3 regions of the Pseudarthrobacter sp. O4 genome follow, and region 1 is predicted to be linked to each of the others. Evidence: predicted binding sites of a transcription regulator. Region 1 holds the regulator's gene; each other region holds the start of a gene.
The links. Region 1 encodes LexA, which represses DNA repair genes until DNA is damaged. Its sites were predicted from a motif close to TCGAACANNTGTTCGA; they were not measured.

Region 1 (3,269 bases):
CCTCATGGTCATCCTGGAACTCTGCGAACGGCTGCTCGCTGCCCGCGAAAACCGCGAGGTGGTCTGGTTTTCCCGGAACAGCACTTTCGACCCTGCGCAGGGATACTCCCAGCCGGACGAGAGCGCACCGGCCCTGATCAACGTGGCCCCGCTGAGCGTCGCCGGACGGCTCCGCGAGGGTCTGTTCGCGGACCACACGGTCATCCTGACCTCGGCCACCCTGGCCATCGGCTCCGCCTTCGAACCGGCGGCCGGAGGTCTGGGCCTGGTAGGCCCCGGCGCGCCCAGCTGGACCGGAGTCGACGTCGGCTCGCCCTTCGACTACCCCAAGCAGGGCATCCTCTATGTTGCCAAGCACCTGCCCAAGCCCGGCCGCGGCACGTCCCCGGAGGCGCTGGACGAGCTGGAAAAACTGATCCGGGCTTCCGGCGGAGGGGCACTGTGCCTCTTCTCGTCCCGGCGGGCTGCCGAGGACGCCGCCGAGGCGATGCGCCCCCGGCTGGACATGACCATTCTGTGCCAGGGGGATTCGACCATGACGGCGCTCGTGCGCCAGTTCGCCGATGAACCGGACACCTGCCTCTTCGGCACCATGTCCCTGTGGCAGGGCGTCGACGTCCCGGGGGGCTCCTGCCGGCTCGTAGTCATCGACAGGATTCCGTTCCCGCGGCCGGATGACCCGCTCATGACAGCGCGCTCCCGCGCGGTGGCCCAGGCCGGCGGCAACGGATTCATGAGTGTGTCCGCAACCCACGCCGCGATCCGGCTGGCCCAGGGAGCCGGACGGCTGATCCGCACGACGACGGACAAGGGAGTCGTGGCGGTGCTGGATTCGCGGCTGTCCACGGAACGCTACGGGGGATTCCTCCGGGCCGCTCTGCCGCCGTTCTGGCCGACCACCGATCCGGCAATTGCCATGGCGGCTTTGGAACGGCTCTCCAAGGAGTCGGCGCAGACCGCCAAGTAGGCGGACGGAGCACCCCGCAGCAGGGAATGTGTTGGGCCCCGCCGGCATCCCCCTTCCGGGGGACGCCGGCGGGGCTCTGTGTGGCAGGTGCTAGAGGGAGCGCAAGACCGAGACGACCTTGCCCATAATGACGGCGTGGTCGCCGAGGATTGGCTCGTACTGCGTGTTCTGGGGCAGCAGCCAGGTGTGGCCGTCGCGCTGGCGGAACGTCTTGACCGTGGCCTCGTCGTCCAGCAGTGCGGCAACAATGTCGCCGTTCACGGCGTCACCCTGCCGGCGCACCACCACCCAGTCGCCATCACAGATGGCGGCATCGATCATCGAGTCGCCCGCCACCTTCAACATGAAGAGCTCTCCGTGGCCCACCAGCTGGCGCGGCAACGGCATGACGTCTTCCACAACCTGGTCCGCGAGGATGGGGCCACCGGCCGCGATACGGCCGACGAGGGGGACCATTGCGGTATCCGTAGCGCTGGCCAGTTCCGAGACGGACAGCCCGCCCACGGCACGCAGGCCGCTGGACTTCGCCACTCCCGAGACCTTGGAGCTGCCCTCGTCAAGGGTCAGCGGCATGAGCACTTCCATGGCGCGCGGCCGCTTGGGATCCCGCCGCAGGTAGCCGAGCTTCTCGAGTTGGGAGAGCTGGTGCGTCACGCTGGAGAGACTCGCCAGTCCCACGGTATCGCCAATCTCGCGCATGGAGGGAGGGTAGCCGTTGTCCGTCACCGAACGCTGGATGGTTTCGAGGATCTTCTTCTGCCGGACGGTCAGGCTCTTGGGAGGCCTGGCTGACTGCGGGCTCCGTTGGGACGCCCGGCCGCCGGTGGCTGGTGCTGCCATATTCGCCAATGCCTTTCCAATCCGCCCGGCTGCCTTGCGGCAGTTACCGGGACCTTCCGGCCTGAATGTCAGACCCCGCTGATCAACTACTGATGATCGACTGCAGAAGTGGTTGTCCTGTGACTCAAACGTAGGCCAGCCACACAGTTATTTCAAACATTTGTTCTAGCGAGTCTCGACAATGTTCGTTAATAGGTGCTAAAACTGGACAGGTGAAGTTCGAAGATGTGTTCGAACTTCCGGGGGTTTGATGAGGCATCGCAGTTGGATGAGGGCGTTTGTTCGGTTCTATGTTCGAAGGTTAGGCCGGTTGGCGGCAAGTACGTGGAGTACGCCGGGCGGCACAGTATGGTCCAGGAGGGCTCAGTTCATGTCAGCATCAAGCGCGTTTCACCACACTTTCGGCCATGACGCATCCGGCGGGTATGGCCGGTCCGTACCGCGGGTTTCCTTCCGTCCGGCCGCTCCGGCAGGCGGTGCGTCCCGCACCAAGCAGGCACCCCTGCGGCTGACCAGGCGAGGGCGGTTCGTCTTCTTCGGAGTGCCGTTGATCCTGCTGGCCGCCCTGATCCTTTCCTTCAGCGGCTTCCTGAATGCACCCGCCAAGGCTTCCGAATCTGTTGAGGAGCTGTCACTGACCCCCACCGTCTCTGTCACGGTGCAGCCCGGGGAATCGCTGTGGGCCATCGCCGGGACCGTGGCACCCGGGCGCGACCCCCGCGACGTCGTCGCCGACATCGTCCAGCTCAACAACCTCGATGCCGCCCGCGTCCTGCCCGGCCAGACGCTCTTCGTCCCGGCCCAGTAGTCCAGCCCAGTAGTCTTCCGGCCCCGGGAACGTCGCGTACCAAGCAGCCGCCAAGGCGCCGACGGACCTGGCCCGAGCCGTCACAGTTTCAGGGCCCGCCGCCGTCTCACTTAAACTACTGAAGTGACTGACCAGTTAGAGCGCCTGAACCGACTTCCCCTCCGGACCAATCTGCGGGGAATGAGCCCCTACGGGGCACCCCAGCTGGACGTCCCCATCCTGCTCAACGTCAACGAGAACACCCACGGTGTGCCGGCGGACGTCCGAGCGGCCATCGCCGCGGCCGTAACAGAGGCAGCGGCCGGCCTGAACCGGTATCCGGACCGCGAGTTCACGGAACTGCGCGAAGCCCTGGCGGAATACCTCGGGCATGGGCTGGGCGCGGAGCACATCTGGGCAGCGAACGGCTCCAACGAGGTGCTCCAGCAGATCCTCCAGGCCTTCGGCGGACCCGGACGCACGGCACTGGGCTTCCCTCCCACGTACTCCATGTACCCCCTGCTCGCCGCGGGGACGGACACGGAATACATCGTGGGGGTGCGGGCCGATGACTACGGGCTGAGTGCGGAGTCGGCGGCGCGCCAGGTCCGCGAACTTCAGCCCAACATCGTCTTCCTCTGCTCCCCGAACAACCCCACCGGCACGGGCCTGGGT
Region 2 (3,269 bases), 1.2 Mb from region 1:
CACAGAAACAAAGACCCGAACGTGCCGAGCGTCATTCCAGTCTAAAGGGAAAAGGTCACGGGGCGGTGTTATTGACTGTTACGGATCCATTCCGGATCCGCTTCCTCACCCAGTTCTTCAACGTTTTCATCACCGGGGTCGGTGGCCCGGAACAACTCCAGGGGGTCCTGCGCAAAGACTCCGGCCGGCACGGCAAAGCCGAGGTGGGTCCAGGCCGGTGCCAGGGCAATCCGGCCCCGGGGTGTCCGCCCCAGCAGCCCCTCCCGGACGAGGTACGGCTCGGCCACGGTTTCCACGGTCTCCGTTTCCTCACCGACGGCGATCGCGAGGGTGGACAGGCCTACCGGTCCGCCGCCGAACTTCGTGATGAGCGCTTCGAGGACGGCACGGTCCAGCCGGTCCAGGCCGCGCTTGTCCACCTCGTACATGTCCAGCGCGGCGGAGGCTGCCCGGGCATCGATCTGCTCGATACCGTGCACCAGTGCCCAGTCGCGCACACGCCGCAGGAGCCGGTTGGCGATGCGGGGGGTGCCCCGGGAGCGTCCGGCAATCTCGCTGAAACCGGCGGAATTGACCTTGAGGTCCAGCAGCCCGGCAGAGCGCCGCAGCACCAGTTCGAGTTCCTCGACGGAGTAGAACTCGAGGTGTCCGGTGAAGCCGAAGCGGTCGCGGAGCGGCCCGGGCAGGAGGCCGGCGCGGGTAGTGGCGCCCACCAGGGTGAAAGGCGGCAGTTCGAGCGGGATGGCAGTGGCGCCGGCACCCTTGCCGACGACGATGTCGACGCGGAAGTCTTCCATCGCCATATAGAGCATTTCCTCGGCCGGCCGGGACATCCGGTGGATCTCGTCGAGGAAAAGGACCTCGCCCTCCGAGAGGGAGGACAGGATCGCGGCGAGGTCGCCGGCGTGCTGGATGGCAGGACCGCTGCTGATCCGCAGCGGGGCGTTCATTTCGGCCGCGATGATCATCGAAAGCGTGGTCTTGCCCAGCCCGGGAGGTCCGGAGAGCAGCACGTGGTCGGCGCTGCGTCCGCGCATGCGGGAGGCCTCCAGCACCAGGGAGAGCTGCTTGCGGACCCGGTGCTGGCCGACGAAGTCGTGCAGGTTCTTGGGCCGGAGCGCGGCCTCGATGACCCGCTCCTCCGGCTCCTCTCCCCCGGCGACGAGCGACGGCTCAGCCACGGGCGCCTACCCTGTTCCCGGCGCGGGCGCCGTCCTGGCCCAGCCAGCGGAGGGTGGCGCGAAGGATTTCCGCCACGTTGCCCTTGTCTGCCAGCTCGGGGGAATCCGCCAGGGATTTGTCGATGCTGGCGGTGGCGTCCTTTTCGGACCAGCCGAGGCTCGTCATGGCAGCGACGACCTGCGGCTTCCAGACCGCTTCCGCGGATACTGCCGGGGCCGTGGCGCCTGCGGTCCCGTGCGGCACCAGCTTGCCGGCCAGTTCCAGCACGATGCGCCCGGCGACCTTAGGCCCGATCCCGGGCACCTTGGTGAAGGACTTGCCATCGCCGGAGTGGGCGGCGACGCGGATGGCCTCGGGTTCGTGCACGGCCAGCACCGCCAACGCCAGCCGGGGCCCGACGCCGCTGACACTGAGCAGGACGTCAAACACCTCGCGTTCGTCGTCGCTGCCGAAACCGAACAGGGTGAGGGAGTCCTCCCTGACGATCAACGACGTGAAGAGCTTCCCCTCCTCACCCACCCGCAGGCTGCTGAGGGTCTGCGGTGTGGCGTTCACGCTCATACCGGCGCCGTTGAGGTCGATCACTGCCGAGGACAGGCCGACGTGCGCTACGGTTCCGCGGAGAAAACTGATCAAAGCCGGGCTCCTGGGTTTACAGCGAAAATACAGCTGACAATATAGCTGACAATATAAACCGGAAGAACCGGCTATCCGAACATATCTACGAATACCCTACCAAGCTCCACGCCGGCACAGTCGGACATTCAACGCGCACGGCGCGCTTTGGCCTCGGCGTCCGCCCAGGCACGCTGGGCCGGGGTCAACGACTGGCCGCCCGGTCCTGTGCTGACTGCGCCCTTGTTGGAAGTTCCGCTGCCGGCCCGCCACGCATGGGTGATGGCAAGCGCCAGGGCGTCGGCGGCGTCGGCCGGCCGCGGAGGGGCGTCAAGGCGGAGAATCTTCGTGACCAGTTTGGTGACGGCGTCCTTGTTGGACGTGCCGCTGCCGGTAACCGCGGCCTTGACCTCCGACGGCGTGTGCAGCGCCACCGGGATGCCGCGGCGTGCGGCCGCGGCGATCACCACACCGGAGGCCTGCGCGACCCCCATCACGGTGCTGACGTTGAGTTGGGAGAAGACGCGCTCGACGGCGAGGACGTGCGGTTCGTACTTGTCCAGCCAGTCATCGATCGAGGTGGCGATGACCAGCAGCCGCTGGTCGAGGCTTTCCTCCGGAGAGGTTCCGACGACGCCGAAGGCCACCATGGTGGCACGGCGGTTCTTCTCAACGTCCACGACGCCGATCCCGCAGCGGGTGAGGCCCGGATCGACGCCGAGGACGCGAAGGGTCACTCGGCTTCCAGTGCGGCCTGCACTTCGTCGCTGAGGTCGGCGTTGCTGTAGACGTTCTGGACGTCGTCGAGTTCCTCGAGGGCGTCCACGAGCTTCATGAATTTCTTGGCGGCGTCGAGGTCCAGCGGCACCTCCATCGACGGCACGAACTCGGCCTCATCGGTGTCGTACTCGATCCCGGCTTCCTTGAGGGCATCCCGGATGGCCTGGAGGTCGGTCGGCTCGGAGTGGATCTCGAAGCTGTCGCCGTTGTCCTTGACTTCCTCAGCGCCGGCGTCGAGGACGGCCATCAGCACGTCGTCTTCGCTCAGGCCGTTCTTCGGCAGGGACACGACGCCCTTGCGGGAGAAGAGGTAGCTGACCGAACCGGGATCGGCGATGGTGCCGCCGTTGCGGGAGATGGCGAGGCGGACTTCCGAGGCGGCGCGGTTCTTGTTGTCCGTGAGGCACTCGATCAGCAGCGCCGAGCCCTGCGGGCCGCGGCATTCGTACATGATTTCGGTGTAGTCCACGACTTCGCCGGTGAGGCCGGCGCCGCGCTTGATGGCGCGGTCGATGTTGTCAGCGGGGACCGAGGTCTTCTTGGCCTTGGTGACCGCCAACTCCAGGCTGGGGTTGCCGGCGAGGTCCGGTCCGCCCATGCGCGCTGCAACTTCGATGTTCTTGATCAGCTTGGCGAACGACTTGGCCCGGCGGCTGTCGAGGATGGCCTTTTTATGCTTGGTCGTCGCCCAT
Region 3 (3,269 bases), 1.8 Mb from region 1:
TTCGCGTCGAGCCACTTGGCGCTTTGTTCCTCCAGCCAGATGAGCGAGCGCATGGCATCCACGGCGGTGCGTTCGACGTCGGACTGGCGGAAGACGTCGTTGAAGACCTCGAGGGAGACCGGTCCGGTGTAGCCGGCCCGGACCACGTGGCCCAGGAATTTGGCGAGTTCGAACTGCCCCTCGCCCGGGAACACGCGGTAGTGCCGGCTCCAGGACAGCACGTCCAAGGACAGCTTCGGCGCATCGGCGACCTGCACGAAGAAGATCTTGTCCGGATTGAAGGACTCGATCGGCGCGGTGTCCCAGTCACGGGACAGGATGTGGAAGGAGTCCAGGCAGGTGCCCAGATTGGGGTGGTCCACCGTCTGCACCAGCCGGTGGGCATGCTCGTAGTCGTTGACATATTTGCCCCACGCGAGCGCCTCGTAGGCCACCTTGATGCCGTGGTCGGCGGCGAGCCCGGCCAGCCGGGAAAGCTGGGCGGCGCGGAGGTCGTCGTCGTCGATGCTGGCGGTGCCCACGTTGGAGCAGACCAGGACGGTGTCCATGCCGAGGCGGGACATCAGCCGGAACTTGGCCTCCGCGCGGCGCAGGTTGGCGGCGAGCAGTTCCTCCGGGACGCTGTCGAAGTCGCGGAACGGCTGGTAGAGATCCAGGCTCAGGCCCAGGTCCGCGGCCATCTTCCGGACGTCCTCCGGGCTCAGCGGGGACGTGACGAGGTCCTGCTCGAAGATCTCGATCCCGTCGAAGCCGGCGACGGCGCAGGCCTGCAACTTCTCCCGCAGCGTGCCGGAGAGGCACACGGTGGCGATTCCGGTGCGCATCAGGCGGCCACCTCTTCCGCGGCGACGAGCTCCAGGAAGTGGGCCCGCATACGCTCCGCATCGGGCTCGAGACCGGTGAAGATCCGGAAGGCGTCGGCAGCCTGGCCGACGGCCATCCGTCCGCCGTCGAGCACCTCGCAGCCCTTCGCCCGGGCCTCGCGGACCAGTTCGGTCTCGATCGGGCGGTAGACGATGTCCGCGACCCAGTGCCGGGACTCCACGTGGGACATGTCCAGCGGAACGCCCGGGTGGGCGGCCATGCCCACCGGGGTGCAGTGCACCAGACCGTCGGCCTGCGGCATCAGCCGCGGCAGCTCCGCCGTCGTCCGGGCCGTGACTTTCTGGTCCGGAAAGAACCCGGCGAGTTCGGTGGCGCGCGCCGCGCAGCGCCCGGCGTAGGTGTCCACGAGCTCGAGTTCTTGGACCCCGGCGGTGAGCAGGGCGTAGGCGACGGCGGACCCGGCACCGCCGGCGCCCAGCTGCACCACGCGGTCCAGCTTGGCGCCGGGCAGGCCCGAGGCCAGGGCCGCGGCGAAGCCGGAGAAATCGGTGTTGTGGCCGACGAATCGGCCGTCCCGGATGGTCACTGTGTTCACCGCGCCGAGGCGCCGGGCGTCGGGCGTGACCTCATCCAGGCATTCCAGGACCAGCTGCTTGCACGGGTGGGTGATGTTCAGCCCGTTGAAGCCGAGGCGCTGCGCGCCGGTGAGGAGCTCGCCCACGGCCGCGCCGGGGAGCCCCAGCTCCAGGAGGTCGATGGGGCGGTAGAGGTACCGGAGGCCCTGGAGGTCGCCTTCGCGTTCGTGCATATAGGGAGTAAGTGACGGCATCACGCCGTCACCCACCAGTCCCACGAGGAAGGACTCTGCTCGATTGCTCATCCGTATAGCTCCTTTGACAACGGCACTCGGCCGGCGGGGACGCCCAGGGCGTCGCCGGCGGGCCGGGGGATGGGGATTACTGTAGCGCAAATGTTCACATCTTGCACGGTTGTTCTAGTAGCGAACAGGTGATGACGACTCATGGCCGTCCTCACCGTTGCGGAAGCCTGGCGGACAGCTCCGCCGCTGCTGACTGCAGCAGCGGCACAAGAGCCACGAGGGCCTCCATGCTCATCCGGAAGACCGGTACGGCGGTGGCCAGGGATGCAAAGGCCTGGCCCTGGGAGCTGAAGACCGGGACCGCAATGGCCCGCATGCCCAGCTCGTTCTCCTCGTCCATGGTGGCGTAGCCGCGGCGCCGGACCAGCTCGATCTCTGCCCGGAAGGCCTCACGGTCCGTGATGGAAAACTCGGTCAGCGGCGCCAGCTCCAGGCCTTCCACGAGCTCGGCGCGCGCGGCTTCATCAGCAAAGGCCACCAGCGCCTTGCCCACCGAGGTGGTGTGCAGCGCGCCGAGGTGGCCGGGATCGCTCGTGACCCGGAAGGTCTGCGGCCCGTCCACTTTGTTGACGGTGAGATGGTGGACCCCGTCGCGCACGGACAGGATGGTGGCCTCCCCCGTCTCCTGCGTGACGCGGCGCAGGATGGGCAGGGCCGTGCCGGCAAAGCCGTGGTGGTTGGAAACCCGCTGTCCGAGCTGGAAGACGCGCAGGCCCAGGTGGTAGCGGCGGCCGTCCGGTTCGTAGTCCACAAAACCGTCCCTGGTCAGGGAGCCCAGCAGGCGGTAGGTGGTGCTGAACGGCAGATCTGCCCGGCGGGACAGCTCGGCAGCGCTAGCCCCGCGGGGCTCGTCACCCAGCAGGACCAGCAGGCCCAGGGCTTTGCCCACCATGTCCGTCCGGGAGTCCTCCTTCGGAGACTTGGGGGACTTGGCTGCCGGCGTCGGAGGGGCGTCAGTCTCGGTCGATTCTGTGTCTTGGTTCACACTCATGACTCAATGCTCTCACATAGTGAGAGCTATTTCTAGATGGTGATTATTTTGCTTGACAGGTGACACCGCTCACAGCCATGATTGCTACATCGCACGAGTAGCTCCCACAATGTGGCTACTAGTCCGGGTCTTTCCACGGACCTCCGGCTACCGCACACTTGAATCATGCGGCGGCTGAGACCTTCCTGATCCATCCGCGACAATGTCGTCACACCAAAGGAACACATGAGCCAGACACTCCCGTCCACGACGCCGGGCACTGCCGCACCGGCCGGGACACCGAAAAAGGCGGCCCTCGCCAGCTTCCTGGGCAGCGCCGTCGAGTATTACGACTTCTTCATCTTCGGCTCCGCCGCCGCCCTGATCTTCCCCAAGGTTTTCTTCCCGGACGCCGACGCCAACGCGGCGATCATGTCCTTCGCAACCTTCGGCTTCGCCTACGTCGCCCGGCCGGTCGGCGCCGTCATCCTGGGCCACTTCGGTGACCGGGTGGGCCGGCGGAAGGTCCTCATGTTCACGCTGCTGCTGATGGGCGCGTCGACCTTCCTGATCGGCTGCCTGCCGGACTTCAAG

Region 2: ruvA (Holliday junction branch migration protein RuvA) is a predicted target of LexA. The motif match lies at 1,894-1,909, and genes of this name have one in related genera.
Region 3: ACQCSU_RS10805 (shikimate dehydrogenase) is a predicted target of LexA. The motif match lies at 1,807-1,822, and genes of this name have one in related genera.

The regions. Positions count from the first base shown of each region.
Region 1 covers NZ_CP189591.1:4,104,652-4,107,920, forward strand. The annotation lists gene ACQCSU_RS19010 (ATP-dependent DNA helicase) at 1-967, shown strand, start outside; gene lexA (transcriptional repressor LexA) at 1,058-1,807, opposite strand; gene ACQCSU_RS19020 (LysM peptidoglycan-binding domain-containing protein) at 2,178-2,615, shown strand; gene ACQCSU_RS19025 (histidinol-phosphate transaminase) at 2,739-3,269, shown strand, end outside.
Region 2 covers NZ_CP189591.1:604,485-607,753, forward strand. The annotation lists gene ruvB (Holliday junction branch migration DNA helicase RuvB) at 69-1,181, opposite strand; gene ruvA (Holliday junction branch migration protein RuvA) at 1,174-1,818, opposite strand; gene ruvC (crossover junction endodeoxyribonuclease RuvC) at 1,947-2,534, opposite strand; gene ACQCSU_RS02720 (YebC/PmpR family DNA-binding transcriptional regulator) at 2,531-3,269, opposite strand, start outside.
Region 3 covers NZ_CP189591.1:2,342,526-2,345,794, forward strand. The annotation lists gene ACQCSU_RS10800 (bifunctional sugar phosphate isomerase/epimerase/4-hydroxyphenylpyruvate dioxygenase family protein) at 1-824, opposite strand, end outside; gene ACQCSU_RS10805 (shikimate dehydrogenase) at 824-1,705, opposite strand; gene ACQCSU_RS10810 (IclR family transcriptional regulator) at 1,857-2,696, opposite strand; gene ACQCSU_RS10815 (MFS transporter) at 2,922-3,269, shown strand, end outside.